DNA from 2 places in the Pseudoalteromonas sp. L1 genome. Region 1 is predicted to be linked to the other one. Evidence: predicted binding sites of a transcription regulator. Region 1 holds the regulator's gene; the other holds the start of a gene.

The links. Region 1 encodes NrdR, which represses ribonucleotide reductase genes. Its sites were predicted from a motif close to AAACACNANATNTNGTGTTT; they were not measured.
Region 2: nrdG (anaerobic ribonucleoside-triphosphate reductase activating protein) is a predicted target of NrdR. The motif match lies at 4,431-4,450, and genes of this name have one in related genera.

Annotation. Positions count from the first base shown of each region.
Region 1 is NZ_JAKKCT010000006.1:12,157-23,467, reverse strand. It holds gene glyA (serine hydroxymethyltransferase) at 147-1,403, shown strand; gene nrdR (transcriptional regulator NrdR) at 1,512-1,961, shown strand; gene ribD (bifunctional diaminohydroxyphosphoribosylaminopyrimidine deaminase/5-amino-6-(5-phosphoribosylamino)uracil reductase RibD) at 1,964-3,103, shown strand; gene L3V38_RS16890 (riboflavin synthase) at 3,108-3,761, shown strand; gene ribBA (bifunctional 3,4-dihydroxy-2-butanone-4-phosphate synthase/GTP cyclohydrolase II) at 3,803-4,918, shown strand; gene ribE (6,7-dimethyl-8-ribityllumazine synthase) at 5,010-5,474, shown strand; gene nusB (transcription antitermination factor NusB) at 5,490-5,900, shown strand; gene thiL (thiamine-phosphate kinase) at 5,945-6,919, shown strand; gene L3V38_RS16865 (phosphatidylglycerophosphatase A) at 6,916-7,401, shown strand; gene L3V38_RS16860 (ligand-binding sensor domain-containing diguanylate cyclase) at 7,435-10,521, shown strand; gene L3V38_RS16855 (hypothetical protein) at 10,601-11,311, opposite strand, start outside.
Region 2 is NZ_JAKKCT010000004.1:29,546-40,856, reverse strand. It holds gene moeB (molybdopterin-synthase adenylyltransferase MoeB) at 1-472, opposite strand, end outside; gene L3V38_RS13080 (alginate export family protein) at 656-1,846, shown strand; gene L3V38_RS13075 (NarK family nitrate/nitrite MFS transporter) at 2,145-3,617, shown strand; gene mog (molybdopterin adenylyltransferase) at 3,680-4,207, opposite strand; gene nrdG (anaerobic ribonucleoside-triphosphate reductase activating protein) at 4,452-4,904, shown strand; gene nrdD (anaerobic ribonucleoside-triphosphate reductase) at 4,909-6,714, shown strand; gene L3V38_RS13055 (DUF542 domain-containing protein) at 6,755-7,408, opposite strand; gene L3V38_RS13050 (DUF3024 domain-containing protein) at 7,590-7,937, opposite strand; gene L3V38_RS13045 (Fic family protein) at 8,172-9,251, opposite strand; gene L3V38_RS13040 (hypothetical protein) at 9,807-10,391, opposite strand; gene L3V38_RS13035 (hypothetical protein) at 10,503-11,311, shown strand, end outside.

The sequences.
Region 1 (11,311 bases):
ATAAAAAAATATCATTATTAAAACACTGTGAAATAAATTCAATCCCTGTTTAAATATGTTCATCTTTACACGATAGGCAAAAGTGCGTTTTAAGCGTACAATATAGCCTTCAAAAAAACACCATACACGTTGCCTTAGGAGACCCCATGTTAGAACGTAGCATGAATATTTCGGATTTCGATCCAGAGTTATTTGCAGCCATCAATAAAGAGACGGCTCGTCAAGAAGAGCACATCGAACTGATCGCGTCTGAAAACTACTGTAGCCCACGCGTGCTTGAAGCACAGGGTTCTCAGCTAACGAACAAATATGCTGAAGGCTACCCAGGCAAACGTTACTATGGCGGTTGTGAGCACGTTGACGTTGTTGAGCAACTAGCTATTGACCGTGCAAACGAATTATTCGGCACTGACTACGCTAACGTTCAACCTCACGCAGGTTCACAAGCAAACGCAGCTGTTTTCCAAGCGCTTCTTCAGCCACACGATACTGTACTAGGTATGAGCTTAGCTCATGGTGGCCACTTAACTCACGGCTCACACGTTAACTTTTCTGGTAAAACGTACAATGCAATTCAATACGGCCTAAATGAAGAGACTGGCGAAATTGATTATGCTCAAGTTGAAGCACTTGCATTAGAGCACAAGCCAAAAATGATCATCGCTGGTTTCTCTGCATACTCTGGCGTTGTTGATTGGGCTAAGTTCCGTGAAATCGCTGACAAAGTAGGTGCATACTTATTCGTAGATATGGCTCACGTTGCTGGTCTTATCGCAGCGGGTGTATACCCAAGCCCAATCCCTCACGCACACGTTGTTACTACAACAACTCACAAAACATTAGCGGGTCCTCGTGGCGGTCTAATCGTTTCTGCATGTGGTGATGAAGAGATTTACAAAAAGCTAAACAGCGCTGTATTCCCTGGTGGTCAAGGTGGTCCTTTATGTCACATCATCGCTGCTAAAGCGGTTGCTTTCAAAGAAGCATTACAACCAGAGTTTAAAACGTACCAAGCACAAGTTGTTAAGAACGCTCAAGCTATGGTTGAAGTTCTTCAAGAGCGTGGCTACAAAGTTGTTTCTGGTAAAACAGACAACCACTTATTCCTTCTTGACCTAATCGATAAAGATATCACAGGTAAAGATGCTGACGCTGCACTAGGTAATGCAAACATCACAGTTAACAAAAACTCAGTACCAAACGACCCACGTTCACCGTTTGTAACGTCTGGTCTTCGTATTGGTTCTCCGGCTATTACTCGCCGTGGCTTCAAAGAAGCTGAGTCAAAAGAGCTTGCGGGCTGGATCTGTGACGTACTAGACAACATCAACGATGAGTCTGTACAAGCAGAAGTAAAAGAGAAAGTGAAAGCTATCTGTAAAAAATTACCAGTTTACGCTTAATTACTGGTTAAACCGTAATTAAGATAACAATAGCGTTGTTTTTTGCTATTATAAAGGCCGCTTACTAAGCGGCCTTTTTTTGTTTTTTATAAACGGAAGTTGAACCCTATGCATTGCCCTTTTTGCACCGCAAAAGATACCAAAGTAATTGATTCTCGACTTGTTGGCGGTGGTCACCAAGTGAGACGTCGACGTGAATGTAACGAATGCCATGAGCGCTTTACCACCTTTGAAGGCGCTGAACTTGTGATGCCAAGAGTCATCAAGCAAGATGGTAGCCGCGAACCATTCAATGAAGACAAGTTACTCAATGGCTTGCATCGCGCTTTAGAGAAACGCCCTGTTAGCACTGAGCAGGTCGACGAAGTCGTTAATATCATTAAATCTCAACTTCGTGCTACGGGTGAGCGTGAAATCTCTAGCCATTTAATTGGCGAGTGCATCATGGAGTCACTAAAGAAACTCGACAAAGTAGCCTATGTGCGCTTTGCATCGGTTTATCGTTCATTTGAAGATATTCGCGAGTTTGGTGAAGAAATCGCTCGTTTAGGTGATTAATCATGTCGTTTACAGAGCTTGATACTGCTTACATGACGCGTGCCATTGAGCTTGCTAAGCAAGGTCGTTTTACTACGACGCCAAACCCGAATGTTGGCTGTGTTTTGGTTAAAGATGGCGAAATAGTCGGTGAAGGGTTTCATCAACTCGCAGGGCAGGGCCATGCTGAAGTGAATGCCTTGGCTGTAGCTGGCGACAACGCGAAAGGCGCCACTGCCTATGTGACTTTAGAGCCTTGTAGTCATTATGGACGCACTCCACCTTGTGCCGAAGGTTTAAAAGCAGCGGGTGTTAGCAAGGTGATTGCCGCTATGGTTGACCCAAACCCTGCGGTGAGTGGTCGCGGCCTACAGATTTTAGCCGACGCCGGTATTAGCGTTGCATCTGGTTTACTTGAACAACAAGCGCGCGATTTAAATAAAGGTTTTTTAAAGCGTATGGAATCAGGATTGCCATATGTGACTTGTAAAATGGCGTGTAGTTTAGATGGTAAAACTGCGCTAAATAACGGCCAAAGTAAATGGATAACAGGCTCTAAAGCACGCCAAGACGTGCAAGCGTTTCGTGCCCAAAGCTGCGCGATACTCACTGGCGCAGATACGGTTATGACCGATAATGCAAAACTGAATGTTCGCATTGAAGAGCTTCCATTTACCATGCCAACCTCGCTGCCTTTGCGCCAGCCGACCCGAGTCATTATTGACTCACAAAATAGGTTAACCCCAGAACTCGCTTTATTTAGTATTGAAAGTCCGGTGATTATTTTTACCACGTCGCTTGATAATCAGCATAAATGGCCTCACTTTGTTAAACACGAAGTAGTGCCAGCAGTTAATAATAAAGTTGATTTATCGGCGGTTTTAAAGCGTCTTGCTGAACTACAATTTAATCATATTTGGCTCGAAGCGGGTGCAACCCTTGCTGGGGTGTTCGCAGAGCAGGATTTAATTGACGAATACATTGTTTATATTGCCCCTAAGTTAATAGGTGATATGGGCAAAAGCTTACTAAACTTTGCAGAAGTCACTTTGATGAGTGATATCACTGAGCTGACCTTTACTGATACAGTGATGATTGGTGACGACATCCGTATAACCGCGAAAAAAGCAAAGCAAGCCACATATATTGAAAATAAAGAGTAGCACTATGTTTACTGGAATAATTGAAGCAACAGGTAAAATTGTTGAACTAACACAAAAGCAAGGTGATCTAGCTATTCGTATCCAAAGCACTAATTTGGATATGAAAGACGTCAAGCTCGGTGACAGTATTGCCACCAACGGTGTATGTTTAACGGTTGTCGCTAAACATAGCGATGGTTTTAGTGCTGACTTATCAAACGAAACAATCAGCTTAACTGGATTTGCACATTACAAAAAAGGCCAAACAGTTAATCTCGAAAAAGCCATGCAACCACTTTCTCGCTTAGGTGGGCACTTGGTATCAGGCCATGTTGATGGTATAGCGACAGTAGAAAATATTAGTCCTAATGCTCGTGCAACAGAGTATTGGCTAAGTACCAACAGCGATTTAATGAAATACATTCCGTACAAAGGTTCGGTATGTATTGATGGTATTAGCTTAACGGTTAACGAAGTCGAGCAAAATCGCTTTAAGTTGACGATTGTTCCACACACCGCTGAGCAAACAACGATTGCAGAATTTCAGGTGGGTACTCAGGTGAACTTAGAAGTTGACCAGATTGCTCGCTACTTAGAGCGCCTAATAAAAGGGGCTGAACAACCTTCCCGTTCAGACATATCAATGAGCTTGCTAGCACAAGCTGGCTTTATTAAATAAGCACGGATAGGTCAAATTAATCATACTCTCATGGGCACATTATGAATTTACACAGCGCGCAAGAAATTATCGATGACATTAAAGCCGGTAAAATGGTTATTTTAATGGACGATGAAGACAGAGAAAATGAAGGCGATTTAATCATCGCAGCAGAACATATTAGTGCTGATGCCATCAACTTTATGGCAACACACGGCCGTGGTTTAATTTGTTTAACCATGACACAAGAGCGTTGTCAGCAGTTAGAATTACCACTTATGGTCAAAAATAACGGTGCTGCCTTTTCAACTAATTTCACTATGTCGATTGAAGCGGCGAAAGGTGTAACAACCGGCATTTCGGCGGCCGACCGTGCACGCACAGTGCAAGCGGCTATTGCTAAAGGTGCCGTGCCTAGCGATATCGTTCAACCAGGGCATATTTTTCCGATTATGGCGCAGCCAGGTGGCGTGTTAACACGTGCAGGTCATACTGAAGCAGGTTGTGATTTAGCGCGTTTAGCGGGTCTTGAGCCTTCATCAGTGATTGTTGAAATTTTAAATGCAGATGGCACCATGGCACGTCGCCCTGATCTTGAAGTATTTGCGAAAGAGCATGACTTAAAGATTGGCACCATTGCGGATTTAATCGAGTACAGAAACCTAAACGAAACCACCATTGAGCGCGTTGCTAAATGTAAACTGCCAACCGATCACGGTGAGTTTGATTTAGTGACCTACAAAGACACTATTGATGGTCAACTTCATTATGTTTTACAAAAAGGTGACGTATCTAAAGATGAGCCAACGTTAGTACGTGTTCACTTACAAAGTACGTTTAATGATATTTTGCTCTCAGATCGCAATGCTGACCGTAGTTGGGGTTTATCTGATGCAATGGCTTATATTGCTAAACATGATGGTGTATTAGTGATTTTAAGTAAACAAGAGTCAACCGAAGAGCTTGAAGCAACAGTAAAAGCATTTGCCGCTGAAGATGCGGGTGAAAATGTCAGTCATCGTAAATTCCAAGGTACATCGCGTACGGTGGGGGTCGGCTCTCAGATCCTAGCTGATTTAGGTATTGAAAAGATGCGTTTAATGAGCCGTCCGAAAAAGTACCATGCGTTATCTGGTTTCCACTTAGAGGTGGTTGACTACGTTGAGCCGCAGTCTTAATTAACTAGGCTACTTTTATATTTTTGTGGTATTATGCGCCGTAATTTTTGCGCAATCGCAACCGCTTAAACTTATTTTTTAGGGTTATTAAATGAAAATTATTGAAGGTAACAAATACGCACCAGGCAAAAAATTTGCCATTGTCATTTCTCGTTTTAATGACTTTATTGGTAGTAGCCTATTAGCAGGTGCTGTTGATGAGCTTAAACGCACAGGTGGCGTATCTGACGACGACATTACTGTTGTTTACGTACCAGGTGCCGTTGAATTACCTTTAGCAGCGAAACGCGTTGCAGCAAAGAAAGAACACGATGCAATCATCGCTCTAGGCGTAGTGATCAGAGGTGGTACACCACACTTTGATTTAGTCGCTGGCGAATCAAACAAAGGTCTTGCGCAAGTATCTCTTGAGTACGATATCCCGGTTGCATTTGGCGTATTAACCACTGAAAGCATTGAGCAAGCAATTGAGCGCGCAGGTACCAAAATGGGTAATAAAGGCGGCGAAGCTGCTTTAGGTGCGCTTGAAATGGTTAATGTGTTAGACAAAATTTAAGTTTAAGGAATCTCTGTGAAACCAGCAGCAAGACGTAAAGCACGTATCTTAGCACTTCAAGCCGTATACTCTTGGCAGTTAAGCGGTAACCCAATTGCTGATATTGAACAGCAAATGTTAATTGAAAATGATGTGACTAAAATCGACGTCGAATATTTCAAAGACCTAGCACGCGGTGTTGTTGTTAACTGTAAGCAATTAGATGAAATCGTTGCACCACATTTAGCACGCCCAGCTGATGAGTTAGACATGGTCGAAAAAGCAATTTTACGTCTGTCTGGCTACGAGCTGAAATTCCGTGAAGACGTACCTTACAAAGTAGCAATCAATGAAGGCATTGAGCTTGCGAAGATGTTTGGTGCTGAAGACAGCCATAAATTTGTTAACGGTGTACTTGATAAAGCAGTGAAAGAGCTGCGCAAGTAATCAACCCCGTAAAGGAGAGCCGGCTTGGGCCGGCTTTTTTGTGTATGAAGGAATTTGAATTAATCAATCGTTACTTTAAAGGTCGCGGCATTATTCGTCGTGATGTAAACCTTGGAATTGGTGACGATTGTGCGTTAGTGACCGTGCCTGAAAACTGCCAACTGGCAGTAACAACAGACACCTTAGTTGCGGGTGTACACTTTTTTGATGATATATCACCACGTGCTCTTGGGCACCGTGCTTTAGCCGTTAATTTAAGTGATTTGGCTGCTATGGGCGCTGAACCTACGTGGGTTTCGGTTGGTTTAACATTGCCAGAAGCTAATATAGAGTGGCTTGAACAGTTCACCGAAGGCATGCATGAGATTGCGGAGTACTTCAATGTGCAGATCATTGGCGGTGACACTACACAAGGCCCTTTAACGATTACCATTTGTGCTAAAGGCATTGTACCTGAAGGCAAAGCGTTGCGTCGTAGTGGCGCTAAAGTGGGTGATTGGATTTATGTAACTGGTCCATTAGGGGATGCTGGCGTAGCCATTGAAGCCCGTAAGCAAGGCCTTGATATTGCCCCTGAACATTTAAGTTATTTAAATAATCGCCTCGATTACCCGACCCCCCGTGTGGCTGCAGGGCAAGTTCTACGCGGTGCAGCCTCATCGGCCATTGATATTTCTGATGGCTTACTGGCAGATTTAGGCCATATTTTAGCGCTATCGCAAGTTAGTGCTGTGATTAATGTTGATAAAGTGCCTGTGTCAGATGCATTAAATTCGTCGATCCCACGTAGAGAGCAATTTGATTACATTCTAAATTACGGTGACGACTACGAGTTGTTGTTTACTGTGCCTGAAAGTAATAAAAGCATGGTAGATATGAAACTACGCCAGTACGGTGTTGAAGCGAGTTGTGTTGGGCAAATTAAAAGTGGCGAGGGCGAGATTGAGCTATTACTTGATGGTGAAAAATTTAACTATCAAGGTAAGGGCTTTCAGCACTTTACGAAGGAGCCGGTTTGAGTAATAACCGTTTATTCAACTTAAAACGCCCACACCAGTTTTTTGGTTTGGGTTTTGGTTTAGGCCTTGCACCTAAAGCACCAGGCACCTTTGGTACCTTTGCTGCCTTGCCATTTATTTTCACCACTATGTATTTTCCGCTGTGGTTACAGATTGTGTTTGCAATTGTGATCAGCGTGTTTGGTATTTGGGCCTGTGGTAAAACAGCCGATGACTTAGGGGTACATGATCATCCAGCCATTGTTTGGGATGAAGTTGCTGGTTATTATATCACCATGATGGGTGCCGTATTAAGTTGGCAGTCACTATTGGTTGGTTTTTTATTGTTCCGCTTTTTTGATATTGCTAAACCAGGTCCTATCCGAATTTTAGATAGACGTTTACACGGTGGCTTGGGCATCATGGCTGATGATATTTTAGCAGGTATATTTTCATTAATTTGTGTTCAAGCCTTGTTTAAAGCAGGCTATTTACCTTTTTAAACGATGAGTTAGGTGTTACTTGGTGGCAAGTATATGATGCGATTTATAATTCTCTGTTTGTTGATGCTTTGCAGCACGTCTGCATTTGCGTCTATTACCGACTACGTCGTTAAACAGTGGAATATCCAAAATGGCTTGCCCTCACAATCTTTAAAAAGTATTGCTCAAGATGAGCAAGGCTATATGTGGCTAGGCACACAGTTTGGCCTAAGCCGCTTTGATGGAAACACCTTTACTAACTTCAATACACAAAATAGCGATTTTCTACCTAGTAACGGTATTAATAAGCTATTGGTAGATAGCACTGGGTTACTTTGGGTTGGTACCAAAAATGGTTTGGTAACACTTGATCCTAAAACTATGATGTCGCAAACCTTTAACGTAAAAGGGCCTGTTCGCGATATTCTTGAAGACTCAAAAGGCAGTATTTGGATTGCAGCCAATGGCCTTTATTTCGTAGCACGTAATCAGGTTACATTAAATCAAAATTCAGCCTTGGTCGTGCCTGTATCCAATGCCACACCAATTACACAAATTGTCGGTTCAGTCAGTCAAATGGCGCTATCACCAGAAGGTATATGGTTGGTCAATGAGCGTCACTTATTACGTTTAACCAATACTTCATCTGACTTTGCAAAACTACGTTTAGAACTTACCGCAAAAGTGTCATTACCCGAGCGCCTAGCGCAGACCATTATCCATGATATGGCTTGGCTTGAGGGGAACTTATATTTGGCATCGGAGCTGGGTGCATACTTTCTTGATTTAGATGATGAGCTGCGTCCATTCCCACTCCCTAACGCGAGTAACTCAGCTGTTTATAAGTTTATGAGCGATTCAGATGGTGCGCTGTGGATTTCCACCTATGGTCGTTTATTATTTAGAGATAACTCAGGTGACTGGCAGTGGGTTGAGCCTAGTCAGTTAGATCAGAGCATTTGGTTTGCTGACATATTTCGTGATAATCAAAATAATATTTGGCTGGCAAGCTTTAGTGAAGGTTTATGGCTTGCTCACGAAGGGCGAATAGAGCGCCACTCTGCTATTTCAAATATGACCGAAGCGGTGATGGCGATTAGCCAAGCGCCTGACGGTAAGTTATGGGTTGCTAACCGTAGTGGTGTTGGTTACTTCGATTACAATAAAAATTTTGTAAATCAAATACCCAGCAATCAATTTGGTCGGGCTGCGGTGCATGACTTACAATTTGATGGCGACCGCCTCTATATTGCCACTGGTCGAGGCGTTTTTTATTATGAAAACCAGCGTCTATATACGGTACCTGGTCGAGCTCTTCGTGATAACCCCGTATTTGCAATTAGCCGTTCAAACAAAGGTGGTTTTTGGCTTGGCACGGGTCGAGGCATGTATCGCTTAAGTTATGGGGGGTTAACGCCATTCGCTTACAACGCTTTTTTAAGCAGTAAATTTATAACCTATGTACTGGATGAGCAAAACTTTGGCTTAATAGGCACAAGTAAAGGTGCTTACTACTTTACCGACCGAGGTATTGAGAAAATTGGCGATCAGACCAGTTTAGAGAGTGCGTATGTGACCAGTATTTTAAATATCGACGGTGTGGGTATTTTAATTGGCTCTTTGAATGATGGTTTATTTTATCGCAGTACACAAGGGCAGTGGCGTCAGCTAGATGCTACTGACGGTTTACCCTATGGCTCTATTTTCAGTCTTGTCTACGACAAACAACTAAAGCGTATTTGGGTCAGTACCATGAAAGGCGTATACCGTATGCCTGTTGAGCAGTTTAGTACTGACATTGAGAGCTTGAAAGTTGAGCAGGTTATTTCGTCATTTGACCGCCAGCTTGATGGTAAAGCTAGCCAATGTTGTGCAGGTCTTGGTCATGATGCGGTGGCAGACACTGGTAATTCGATTTGGTATCCAAGTCTACAAGGGGTCGTTGAAATACCTAAAAGTGTTGAACTATTTGGTGTTAAAGCGCTTAAGCCACGTATTGAAAACATTACCACACCTCTTCGCCAAATGAGTACGGCCTCGCTCGGTGCTAAACCTGAATTACAAATTGATGAGCGAGATGTCACCATTAAGTACACTGCTATCGATTATTATGCTCCTTCAAGTATTGAATTCCGTTACCGATTAAGTGGGTTAGATAGTCACTGGCGCTATGCAAACACACGTCGCGAAGCAATCTACACTAACTTACCACCGGGTTCTTTTTTATTTCATCTAGAAGCTAAACGCCGCGGTGAAGACTGGCAGAAAGCGCGCAGAACAGAATATGCGTTTGTTGTCCCGCAACGATTTGATGAAACTATTTATTTTAGATTGCTCATTACAAGCAGTTTTATTTTATTATTTTATCTTGTCTTTTGGGTGTTTAGAGCGCAAGAAAAACGCAAGCAGTTAGCCCTTGAAAGCTTAGTAACAGAACGCACCGTAGAGCTTCGTGAAGCGAACGATAAGCTTAATCAAGTGAACTCACAGCTTAAATTAGTTAGTCACTCAGATGAGCTTACCGGGCTTCGTAGTCGTCGCTTCTTATTTGATCAACTTCCTAAGGATATTGAGCACTTCCAGCGTAACTCGCAATCACTGCAAGCGCAGGGTAAATCCTTAGTATTGATGATTATTAACTTTGATAATTTTAGCCGTATCAATGACGCCTATGGACCGCTGGCTGGTGATAGTTGCTTACAGCAAATGGCTACACTGTTGAATAGTCGTACCCAAGGCTCTGATTATGTTGCACGTTGGAGTGGTGATGAGTTCTTACTTTTACTGCGTGATTTTAAACGTTCTGGTATAGATAGTTATGCAGCTGAACTGTGTGAGGCTATTGCGGGTAATGCATTCAGGCTTCCAAATGGAGAGTCAACAACCATTACTGCTTCTCTTGGATGGTCTTTTTATCCGCTTCCTTTGCTAGGTGGGCAAGTTATTGGTTGGGAAACATCAGTGAACCTTGCAGATATCGCGCTACATCAAGTTAAAAAGCGTGGTGGCGACGGGGTGGCTAATATAACGTTTGATGAGCAGCTTGACGCATTTGAGTTTGAACAAACTCAAAATGTTGATCAGCAACTCAGCGCTCTTCAGGCTAATGGTCTAGCAGATATTAAAATCTGGATGCGCTAAATAAAAATGCCTTATCTAGGGCTAGATAAGGCATTGGAGGCCAACCAAGGCGCTTGTTACCTAAACGCCTATTGATGGTTTAGTGGTTAAGCCAAGCTGGTAAAATAGCCACCGACTCAGGCGCTGTAAATGAGTAGCTGACATCTGCAGCTATATCGCCTCCGGGGCTATTTAAAATATTGTCGAAACGCATTACTAGACCGTTTGATTTCTCAGCAACATAGAGATGGCTGCCTGTGTACATAATATCTACAGGGTTACCAAGCTGACTAGCGGGGCCTGCGATGTTAACGCTAACGTTGGTTAAACCACTTGCCATTGATGCATTATTTATCACGTAAATTTTACCGTCTGTTGCATCCGCAGCACTGCCTACATCAGAGATAATTAACGAGTTACTGGTTGGGTCGTAGTCTATGCCATGAATGTTTGTTGGCGCCGCAAATGCAGTACCACCCGATGCAGGAGTAATTAAGCGATCTTCACCGGAAATAGTTGTCATGCCCGCTAGCCATTTGCTTTTAACTTCATCGAATACTGCAACCGTCCCATTGGTCAGTGCAACAAACGCTTTATCTGTTGCAGGGTCATAGTCAACATCCCAAGGGCGCGCACTAGCACTAGGAGTCAGTGTCATGAGTGGGCTTACATCACCTGTTGCGCAGCTTGAAAATATCAGCACCCCAGGTGTAGTTGGATTGAATTCTGCAACAAATACCATGCCAGCATCAGATGCTACATCAAGCCCCTTCGGTGAAATAATACCGGTATTTGCGCCGGTAATTAATCT
Region 2 (11,311 bases), on a different contig from region 1:
GTCCTTCCATTCTAATCGCTGAGCCTGAAATTAGCGGTATTTTCTTTGACCAGCATAATGTGTTTAGTAAAAGTCGGGTTTGAAGGTTATCGCTACAATCAATGACAACATTAACTGAATTTAAAGTGGGCTCATCTGAGTGATCAAACTGCTTATTGAAGGTATTGATCTCTACTTGGCTATTTAATTTGGCTAATTGCTGTTTTGCGGTTTCTACTTTTGAATGACCCACGCTTAATTCGGGGTAGAGTATTTGTCTCTGAAGATTGGTTATATCAACGGTATCATGATCAAAAATAGTGATCTTACCTATTCCTGCGGCGACTAAATACTGCAAAACAGCACATCCTAAACCACCCGCTCCAACAATTAGGGCATGGCTATTCATTAAGGTTTCCTGACCTTCTTCCTGAACTTCTGGCAGTAAAATATGGCGGCAGTAACGCATCGTATTCGAGCTATCAAGTTGCATGTTTTCATCCTTCTTCTCAACGGTAGTACAAGCCTACATTAAACAGGGGAAGAGCTGTTATACCTCTTTGTGGGTGGTCATGGTTATGGTGGGTAAGGTTATGAAATTATTGATTTAAATCAAAATTTGCTAGAGGGGCAGATGTAAGCTAAGCGCAACTTAAATGCATAGCAAGGTAATGACATGAAAACACAATTATCAATTTTAGCATCGTTAGTAACAGTCGGTTTAAGTACGCACGTAAACGCCGTTGAGAGTGATGGTATTCAGAGCATGTTAAAGAATGGCCAAGTGCAGGGGATGTTGCGTTATAGATACGAAAATGTTGAGCAAGATGGATTAGCTGAACGAGCTCATGCTTCAACATTATTAACGCGTTTTAATTATAAAACAGCCACCTTAAAAGGGGTTTCAGCTCTGTTAGAGTTTGATAATGTCACGCAGCTAGGTAACGACAACTACAATAGCACTGTGAACGGAAAATTAGATCACCCTGTTGTGGCTGATCCAAAAGGAACCGAAGTAAATCAAGCAAGCTTACAATTTAAAAATGAACAGTGGCAAATTACTGCTGGCAGACAACGTATTAACTTAGATGACCAGCGATTTGTAGGGGGAGTTGCTTGGCGTCAAAACGAGCAAACATTTGATGGGTATCGAGTCATTTATAAGCCGACATCTTCAATAAAGTTTGATTATAGCTATATATATAATGTTAATCGTATTTTTGGTGAAGACAGTCCAAACAGTGATTTACATGGAAAGCTACATTTTGGTAATGCGTTATTTCAAGTCAGGCCAGAATTTAATATGAGTGTTTTTGCATATCTTTATGATTTTGATAATGCACTCACTATTTCAACACAAACAATTGGCTTACGCGCTACGGGACAGTTTTCAGAGTCACTTTCTTACACTTTGAGTTATGCCATGCAGCAAGACTATGCTGACAGCCCTCAGTCATTTGATGCAGACTACTTTTTAGCTGAGTTTAAAGGCAAGGTTAATCAGGTAGGTTGGAAGTTGGGTTATGAATTGCTGGGTTCTGATAATGGCATCAGTTTTACCACACCTTTGGCAACAGGGCATAAGTTTCAAGGTTTTGCAGATAAGTTCCTGAATACGCCTAATGTAGGTATTGCAGATCTTTATTTTGGGATTAATGGTGAATTAGCCAAAGTGAAACTATCAGCGACGTATCACCGTTTTGAAAGTGACGAACAAAATATTGACTTTGGTGATGAGCTTGATGTAACAGCACTGTACCCAGTATCGAAGGACTGCAATCTATTGTTTAAGTATGCGCACTACAATGCGGATGAGTTTGCAACAGATACTGATAAGTTATGGGTTATGTTAACTCATAAGTTCTAGCCTTTATTTTTAACTGACTACTGTACCCTGCAATTCAAAAGCCTCTTCGGAGGCTTTTTTTGATGATTAATAAAACCTATCTACTTTTATTCAGTTTTTTGCGCTGTAGGTATAAAGCTCCTCCTAAATGGGTAGTGAGTATAGGTGGGTAAAGAGATCGCGCTTCAAGGCAGAAAAAATAAGGGAGTAGGTCTGTTTTTGTTCACCTTAAAGTAACTGTTATTCATTGATTTGCATCAATTCTTTTTAATCTTGCCAACCGAAAATGATGTCAGTAACCCTATCTTTGGAGAAGACAATGGCAAGTGAAAAATTTAATATTTTTTCTTTTCGCGGAAAAATGAAAGTATTACATCTAAGCTGGCTCGCATTTTTTATTACCTTTTTTGTTTGGTTTAATTTTGCCCCCTTATTGCAAGCGGTAAAAACAACATTAGGCCTAACAACCGAACAAGTTAAAACCTTACTTATTTTGAATGTGGCGTTAACGATCCCTGCTCGGGTGATCATTGGCATGCTAACAGATAAATATGGTCCACGATTAGTTTATTCATGCTTGTTGGTTATCAGCTCGATACCTTGTTTTATGTTTGCTTTTGCAGATAGCTTTTTACAAGCTGCTATTGCACGCTTTCTACTTGGTTTTATTGGTGCTGGTTTTGTTATTGGCATTCGTATGGTATCTGAATGGTTCCCACATCATGAGTTAGGTACCGCAGAAGGCATTTATGGGGGATGGGGGAATTTTGGGTCAGCGGCTGCGGCTTTTTCACTTCCTACCCTTGCATTAATTTTTGGTGGTGATGATGGCTGGCGTTATGCAATAGGTGTGACGGGGCTTCTTAGCCTTATATTTGGATTTATTTATTATGCTAACGTGACTAATACACCTAAAGGCTCAACCTACTTTAGGCCAAAAAATTTGGGGGCAATGGAAGTCACATCAAAAGGTGATTTTTTTCTACTTTTAATCATGAAAATTCCAATGTATGCAGCGCTGGCTTTGTTAACTTGGAAGCTCTCACCGAGCGGTGTCGGTATGCTAGATGCGAACATTGTTAACTTTATTTATGGTGCATTGGTTGTACTCTATTTATTTGAAGTTAAAAAAGTATGGGCAGTGAATAAAAACGTATTCGAGCAAGAAGTGCCAGAACTACATCGTTATAGTTTTAAGCAGGTGGCCGTGTTAGATATTCTTTACTTTACTAATTTTGGTTCAGAATTAGCGGTTGTTTCAATGTTGCCACTCTTCTTTGCTGATACTTTTTCGCTGGACCCTGTTATGGCAGGGATGGTTGCTGGTGCTTACGCATTTATGAACTTAATGTCTCGCCCTGCGGGCGGTTTTATTTCTGATAAATTTGGTCGAAGAACAACATTGTTGATCTTAACAGCGGGCCTTGCTGCTGGTTATTTTCTAATGGGGATGGTTAATGCACAGTGGCCGTTATGGCTTGCCGTTGTTACAGCTATGGCATGCTCGTTCTTTGTTCAGTCGGGTGAAGGAGCTGTCTTTGCTGTTGTTCCCTTAATAAAACGTCGCTTAACAGGACAAATAGCGGGTATGACAGGAGCGTATGGTAATGTAGGAGCTGTAACGTTTTTAACCGTTTTATCATTAGTCGATTACGCAACCTTTTTCTATGTCATTGCAGGGACAGCTATGATTGGTTTTGTCACTTTGTTCTTTATGGATGAACCAAGAGGGCAAATAGCTGAAGTAAGAGAAGATGGCACCGTTGAATTAATTGATGTCTCACATAAATAAACATTAATCCATTTAAAAGCCAGCATAACATTATGCTGGCTTTTTGTTTATATAGTGTGGTTTTAGCCCTTAGGTCTAAAAACCTGAATGACAGAGTCATCACATTCCAAATAAGGCCCCTCAAGTAAATCAATACAATAGGGAATAGCTGGGAAAACGGCATCAAGGCATTGACGAATTGCTTTTGGCTTACCTGGTAAATTGATAATCAACGAACTGTCTCTGATCCCCGCTGTTTGTCGAGAGAGTATCGCCGTTGGCACGTATTTTAAGCTTTCTAGGCGCATTAACTCACCAAAACCTGGCATCATTTTGTCACATACAGCTTCTGTCGCTTCTGGGGTCACATCACGTTTTGCCGGACCTGTTCCACCTGTTGTAATGATCAGAGTGCATTTTTCGTTATCTGCAAGGTTACATAATGCACTTTCTATTAAAGGTTGCTCATCTTCTACAAGTTGATAGCAAGCTTGCCACGGCGAGCTTAGATAGCTATTTAATGCTTCAGCAATACTTGGCCCTGATAAATCATCATATTGCCCACGGCTAGCGCGATCACTCACGGTTAAAATACCAATTTTTGTTGTCATACCTGCCTCACTGTTCATTTATTTATGGGCACTTTAACAAAGCCATAGCTAAAGATAACTCCTCATTAGTAGGTAGTTCTTGCTCGAGTTAAACCAAGGCTTAGTAATAAATTATAACTACCTATTTTGTGCGTAAATTGACCGTGTGATTTATTGATTTAGATCAATAAACGAATTGGCATTAAACACCTCAAATACTATATATTGATTAAGATTTAATTTTCAACACAATATATGGTGTTTTATGTTTAAAGTGCTAAAGCCACAGATTTGTTTTCAAGAAGTGCCTAATGAGGTGGCTCTTGGTTTTATCTGTACGGGCTGTCCTCTTAAATGCCGTGGTTGCCACAGTGTTGATACATGGGATCCAAAACAAGGAGAAGACTTAACTAAGGCACGTTTTGAGGCTTGGATCGCACGCTATAGACAATTAATAACATGCATTGTTTTCTTCGGTGGTGAGTGGCAAGAGCGTTGTTTAATTAGTTACTTAAAAATAGCTAAACAACAGGGGCTAGCAACCTGCTTGTATACGGGGCTAGACGACGTATCTCATAGCTTGAAAGCCGAGCTTACTTACTTAAAAACAGGCCCTTATATTCCCGAGTATGGTGGGCTTGCAAGTCGTACTACTAACCAAAAGTATATTGAAGTTGCTAGCGGAAGATTACTTAACTCATTATTTTTAAAAGGATAACAAGATGTCTTTACTTACCTTAGAACAGTTAAAAGAAAAAATGCATTTCATACAAAACTATACGCAGGCAACAAATGCTGCTGATGGCTCTACAGTGGATGCAAACGCCAATGTGACATTAAAGAATGTAGCAACACTGGAGTCTGAAATTATGAAAGACTACTTTATTCAAGTTAATCGTTCACAAGTTGCTGGCAAAATAAAAGAGCTTTATGGCGAACAGTTGAGCCAAGAGTACATTAGGCAAATAGAAAACCATGAAATCTATGTTCACGATGAAACCAGCTTAAAGCCATATTGCACATCAATTACTATGTATCCTTTTTTGCTGGATGGCTTAACTAAACTAGGTGGAGAGTCAAAAGCTCCTAAGCATTTAGAATCATTCTGCGGTAGCTTTGTTAATTTGGTTTTTGCTATTAGTGCACAATTTGCAGGGGCAGTTGCCACGGTCGAGTTCTTAATGTATTTCGATTATTTTGCCCGAAAGGATTATGGCGATAATTACTTAACGACTCACCCACACGCTATTAAAAATCATCTTCAACATGTGGTTTATGCACTAAACCAACCTGCTGCAGCAAGAGGTTATCAAAGTGTATTTTGGAACATCTCTTTGTACGATGTTGAGTACTTTAATGCAATGTTTGGTCATTTTGTCTTTCCAGATGCAACGCCTGCTAACTGGCCGACCGTAAAAGGCTTACAACAGTTCTTCTTGGACTGGTTTAATGATGAGCGCAGTAAAGCTATTTTAACATTTCCCGTTGTTACAGCTGCAATGCTTGTAGAAAATGAAGCACCTAAAGATAAAGAGTTTGCGTTAATGTGTGCAAAAAATCTGAGTGAAGGTGGGTCGTTCTTTATATATCAATCTGAAAACCCTGACTCTTTAGCATCTTGCTGCAGACTCAGAAATGAAATTAATGATCACAGTTTTTCATATAGCCTTGGAGCGGGCGGGGTTGCTACAGGCTCAATCAATGTCATCACTTTAAATATGAATCGTTTAGTTCAGGATAATCGTGACTTAAAAGCAGAAGTCGAGAAAATTCATAAGTATCAAATAGCTTATAGAACTTTAATGGAAGAGTATTTTCAAGCAGGGATGTTGCCAGTTTATGATGCAGGATTTATCTCGTTCAAAAAACAGTTTTTAACAGTGGGCATTAATGGTTTAGTTGAAGCAGCCCAATATTTAGGATTACAAATAAATACAGGCGATGCATATAAAAGCTGGGTTAAGGAGCAACTTAAGGTTATTTATCAAGCTAATCGAGCTGCAACAAAGGAAACCGGATACTTATTTAATACAGAGTTTGTTCCTGCTGAGAACTTAGGTGTTAAAAATGCGAAGTGGGATTTAAAAGAGGGTTATGAAGTTCCACGTGATTGTTATAACAGTTATTTTTATATTGTAGAAGATGAAACGATTAATCATCTCGATAAGTTTATTCTACATGGTAGTGAAATGGTGGAGTATCTGGACGGTGGCTCAGCACTGCATTTAAACTTAGATGAGCACTTAGATGTGCATCAATACTTAAAGTTATTGAATATTGCCGCTAAAACGGGGTGTAATTATTTCTGCATTAACGTACGCATCACAATTTGTAATGACTGTGAACACATAGATAAGCGCTCGAATCAACGTTGTTCAAATTGTGGATCAATCGATATTGATTATGGGACACGAGTGATTGGTTATTTAAAAAGAGTATCGGCCTTTAGCCAAGGACGCCGTAAGGAGCATACTTTAAGGCATTATCATCGAACTAAAAATAGCGTCGCAAACAGAAAGTCGGCATAAATTAAAGCGCTTCAATTGAAGCGCTTATTGCTGAGGAGCTTTATTGTTCGATAAATAAAATATTGTTTTCTAAGTGTATATGCTCTTTTAAGTCATAATAAAGTTGCTCTACACCAACATACAACGCTTGCCACGAGCTACATACCCCATCAGGCGGTGTGAACTGATGTGTAATATCAGCGAGTTTCTCTAATGCTTTAGCATGCTCTAAATGTTCAGCCTCCATAACTGAAATAGGCCCCGCAGGATAAAAGCCGTTCATAAGCAGTGGGAATAGAATTTCTTCTTCTTTCATCATATGTTCTTGAAGCTCAAACTCCATCGAAACAAGGTGTGATTCCAGTTCTTTTGGAAGTTCTGGGTGATCAGAATGATTGAGCGTAATCTTCTTTATGAGCTGAATTAACTCTGGAAACTGTTGCCTATGTTTTTCGTGAAAATTGTCAATAATGTGCGTAATAAGTGAAGCTGTAGGTTGAGCACCCCACATTAAATGATTAGCCAACTCTTTTTGCAGATCTAATGCATCAAGCTGTGATAAAAATGAGTCATGGTTAATGTTGATACTCTTTAAAGTCTGCCTTAGAGTTTGTTGCCCGTTAAAGCAATAATCTAGCTTATTTTCATCAAATAAACGCGTGGCACCAGGAATAGTCGCTGCAAGTTCACCAATTGGTTTGTCTAAAAGTGACATAGTTAAAAGCCTTGAACCGTAAAATGGGTGCTTCTAATCTAAATAAGCAAACTTTGAAATGAAATTACCCTAAATGGATAGAAGTAGATAAGAAAGTGAGTATTTGGTAATCGTTTTTGAAGTGACTATCAAATACTCGCGACTGTAAGCTTTATAAATTTAAAAGAAAGTTGCCAGTGAGCTAACCCCAGAAGCAGCCATATTGGTCACTCATTACAACCTGCATAGCTGACTCTATATTTTTAGCTACTGGGGTAGGGTCGTAGCCGTGCCATTTTAAGTCGCGCTTCATCCAAAAAATTTTCCACTGCTTCTGAGTCTTCACCCACGTCAACTTGGCATTCTCAGTGTCGATATATTGAGTTTTATCACGCCAGTTTTGACGACGTTCATAGATATACACCGACTGATTGTCGATGCGAAAACCAATGTCAAATTCATTACGAACATTCACAGGTGGGCGGTGTTTCTCGAGTGCTTCGCCTACTACTTTCTCAATGTGTTTAATTTCAAATTCACTGATTGCCATTGTTATTTACCTGTTTTATTACCGCCACCCTAAATATAAGGTAGTTGGTTTTTTAGTTCTGTGTCTAAGACAAAAACTAAGTATCACCATAGTAAGTGCCTACTTTTACGACTTTACTATTTAACTTTTTTAGTTCGTGTTTTTTCTTTGTTTTTATTTCTCGCTCAGTATTGAACTTTGCTAATGTACGATGTTGTTATTAGGCATGATGCTCTCAAAATTAGTAATAGAGGCCTAACCGTGTGCGATTAGTAAGGTGCACAAGGGCTCGTTAATGTAGTAATTAGCACGGCCTACTTTTTGTTTGGTCAAAAAGCCATGATCTACCAACTGTTCTAAATACTTGGTGGCGGTAATACGAGTTACACCGAGTTCTTCAACAATAAAGTCTATTTTGGTGTAGGGGTGGTTAAATAGGTTGTTGAGTAAATCTTGGCTGTAAATTTTAGGAAGCTGCTCTCTAATACCGTGTTTTACTTCTGCCATAAGGGTTTTCATGGCGGTGATAAGTGAAATAGTGTTTTGTGCAGTATCAATGACACCATCAAGCATAAACTCTAACCAAGGCTCCCAATTGCCAGTGTCGCGCACGGCCTGTAAGTTAGCGTAGTAATCAGCCTTGTTCTGAATTACAAATCGGCTTAAGTAAAGCACGGGTAAATTCAGTAAATCTTTGGTGACTAAATATAAAATATTTAAAATACGCCCCGTACGGCCGTTGCCATCGTAAAACGGGTGAATGCTCTCAAACTGGTGATGAATAATGGCCATTTTCACCAATGGGTCAGCATCGCATAGTTCATCGTTATTGATAAACTGCACAAGGTTATCCATCAGCTTTGTAATTTCATCGGCGTGTTGTGGGGGGGTGTAAACCACTTCACCAGTACGTGCATTTTTTAGGTCAGTACCAGGTAGCTTTCGTAGACCCGCATTGTTATGTTCTAGGTTTTTTTGTATTGCGAGTATATCATCAAGACGAATAAGTTTGCTTTTACGCGCGGTTTCGAACCCTTGCTTTAAAGCGACGGCATAATCTTGTACTTCTTTTGTAGCGGGGTTAGTCACCGCTTCTTCAAAAAGGTTTGCTTTATAGAGTTCATCGTGTGTAGTTACGATGTTTTCTACTTCAGAGCTGTCTTTTGCTTCTTGTAAAGAGAGCGTATTAATCAATATAGCTTCGTTAGGTATGCTAGCTGCGATGCCTTTCAATTCAGCTAGATGTCGATGGGCGGTGGCGGCTTTTTTTAAAACAGCACGGGTTTCCCATTGCTCAATATTTACAAGCGGTAAAAGCTTAATATTAGTAGACATAGATAATTTTTATCCTTTTTTATACATGCCAGTGTTGTTATGTATAAATTATTCAGAAAATTATACATAACCTACATAACATGTATAGTAATTCCATTTATTTATATACGTTATCTTATGTATAGCTTCCCAAATATCTCTAGCTCTCGTTGAATAAAACAATGCCATTTTAAATTTGTTTTTACTGGCTCTAGTTTCTACTTCGGCTTATGAGCTTTCAGTACACCTGATAATGCGATGAATCGACGACGATTACTTAGTATAAAGCGAAGTTGTCAAACACGTTTCTTCTCCTTAACGTTCATATACCCATATTTTAAAGCTTAATAAGATGGTTTTGGAGAGCACTCAGGTCTACACTTGAATCGATGTAAATGGGTAATTGTTATGAAGGTTAAAAGCAAAAACCTAGCAAAAGCTAGGTTTTTAAACTGTTAAAAACGGGTTGTACCAAGCGGAAACTCTACTCTATATTCTGAATTTGAATATTTAAATTGCAGTAAGGTCTTTTAATTTAAGGGTTGTGTGTGAGAATGTAGAGTGGTACCCACCAATTTACCCACCGCCTGGGGGTTGCTTAATTCCAGAAGGCAGGTGATCTTCAATTACTCTTTTTATTGCAGAATGTTCTATTGCTGGCTTATTTTGTTTCGATTCCACCTTCTCACCTGTTTGGTTGTTATGTGCTCTCAATTGTTCTTTTAGTGAGTCGATTTCTGATCGTAGTTTACTGTTTTCTTCTAATACTTCTCTTTCATGTTCAGAGGTTTGTCGGTTCTGATAGTTTAAAAGTAACTCTTCCAAAAACTCTGCTTGTGTGAATCTATGAAACTTTGCTTGTTCAGCGAAATTCTGTTTGATATCCGGGTTCATTTGTATTGTAAGGGGTTTTGTTCCTCTTTTGGCTCTACCTTTTTCGACTTCCCATGCATTACGAATCTTTTTTAAAATGACGGCCCTTTCATATCTATCTGGCCACAAGCTATCAGACTTTGTTTTTAAATCTGAGCAAAATGAAGCTTCGCTCCAGAAATTGCTATTTAACAATTCAAATATCTTCGGGTACGTCCTTCTTACATGGTGGTAAACCCATTTAGCTTGTTTTTTATCTGTGGGTTTGAGCCAGGACATTGATGGCATTCGTTAAGCCTTGGTTTAAATAAGGAAACACTATGTATGCTTCAAACTTATGACAATGTCAACTGACATGTTAAGGTGGGTTATAAATACTACCTATTTTTAAAGGTGTTTATGCAAGCAGCTATCGCCGTATTGAGGTCAAAAAACTCGTTTCCTACACCAGAGATTAAATACTTTGTAGTTCATTTATGCTTTTTGATTAGTGAATCAGGAGGCAGCTATCAGTTCACCAGTGAAAGGGAACTAGCTCGAGATATGAATACTTCTCTGAGATCTGTGCAAGATAGTGTTCGGTATTTGAGCGAGGAAGGACTGATTGAACTTGACGAATATTTTAACAGAGAGATAGGAGTAACTACGAACATACAATTCACTCAAAAGTTCAATGAGCTATTCGCTGAGTACTTAGACCATATACCAAGCCGAAGTATTTATGCATTAGAAAATCTATTTTCATCGCAGCAGTTTTTAACTTTATCTAAACGTTCAGCTGTGAAATTGTACCTTTTGACGCTCATTGTGCATTCAGATGAATTTGGTGTAACTCAAAACCTCTCAATTACAGATCTCACTCAACTATTAGGGAGGTTTTCCAAGGACAGGCTTCACTCTCAATTGGCAATTCTGAAAAAGGCGGGATATATAATTGACTACTCACCCGGCCGCTCTTCGAAGATTTTGTTTGGAAAAGTAAAGAGTCAGTATTTATTAGAACAATCGCAATTCAGGAGGCGAAAGGAAAGCAACAGAGAGTCCAAAACCTCAGTGGTCTTAATTGTACAATTTAATCATCCCGCTCATGTTTTTAATAAACTGGCTAGATTAGCGTCGATTATTGCTAGAACTGAAAGCTTTGCAGATGTGGAAAGTAAAAAGTTAGCAAGTTTAGTAGAAGAGCTGTATGAATCTAGTAAGCGCAA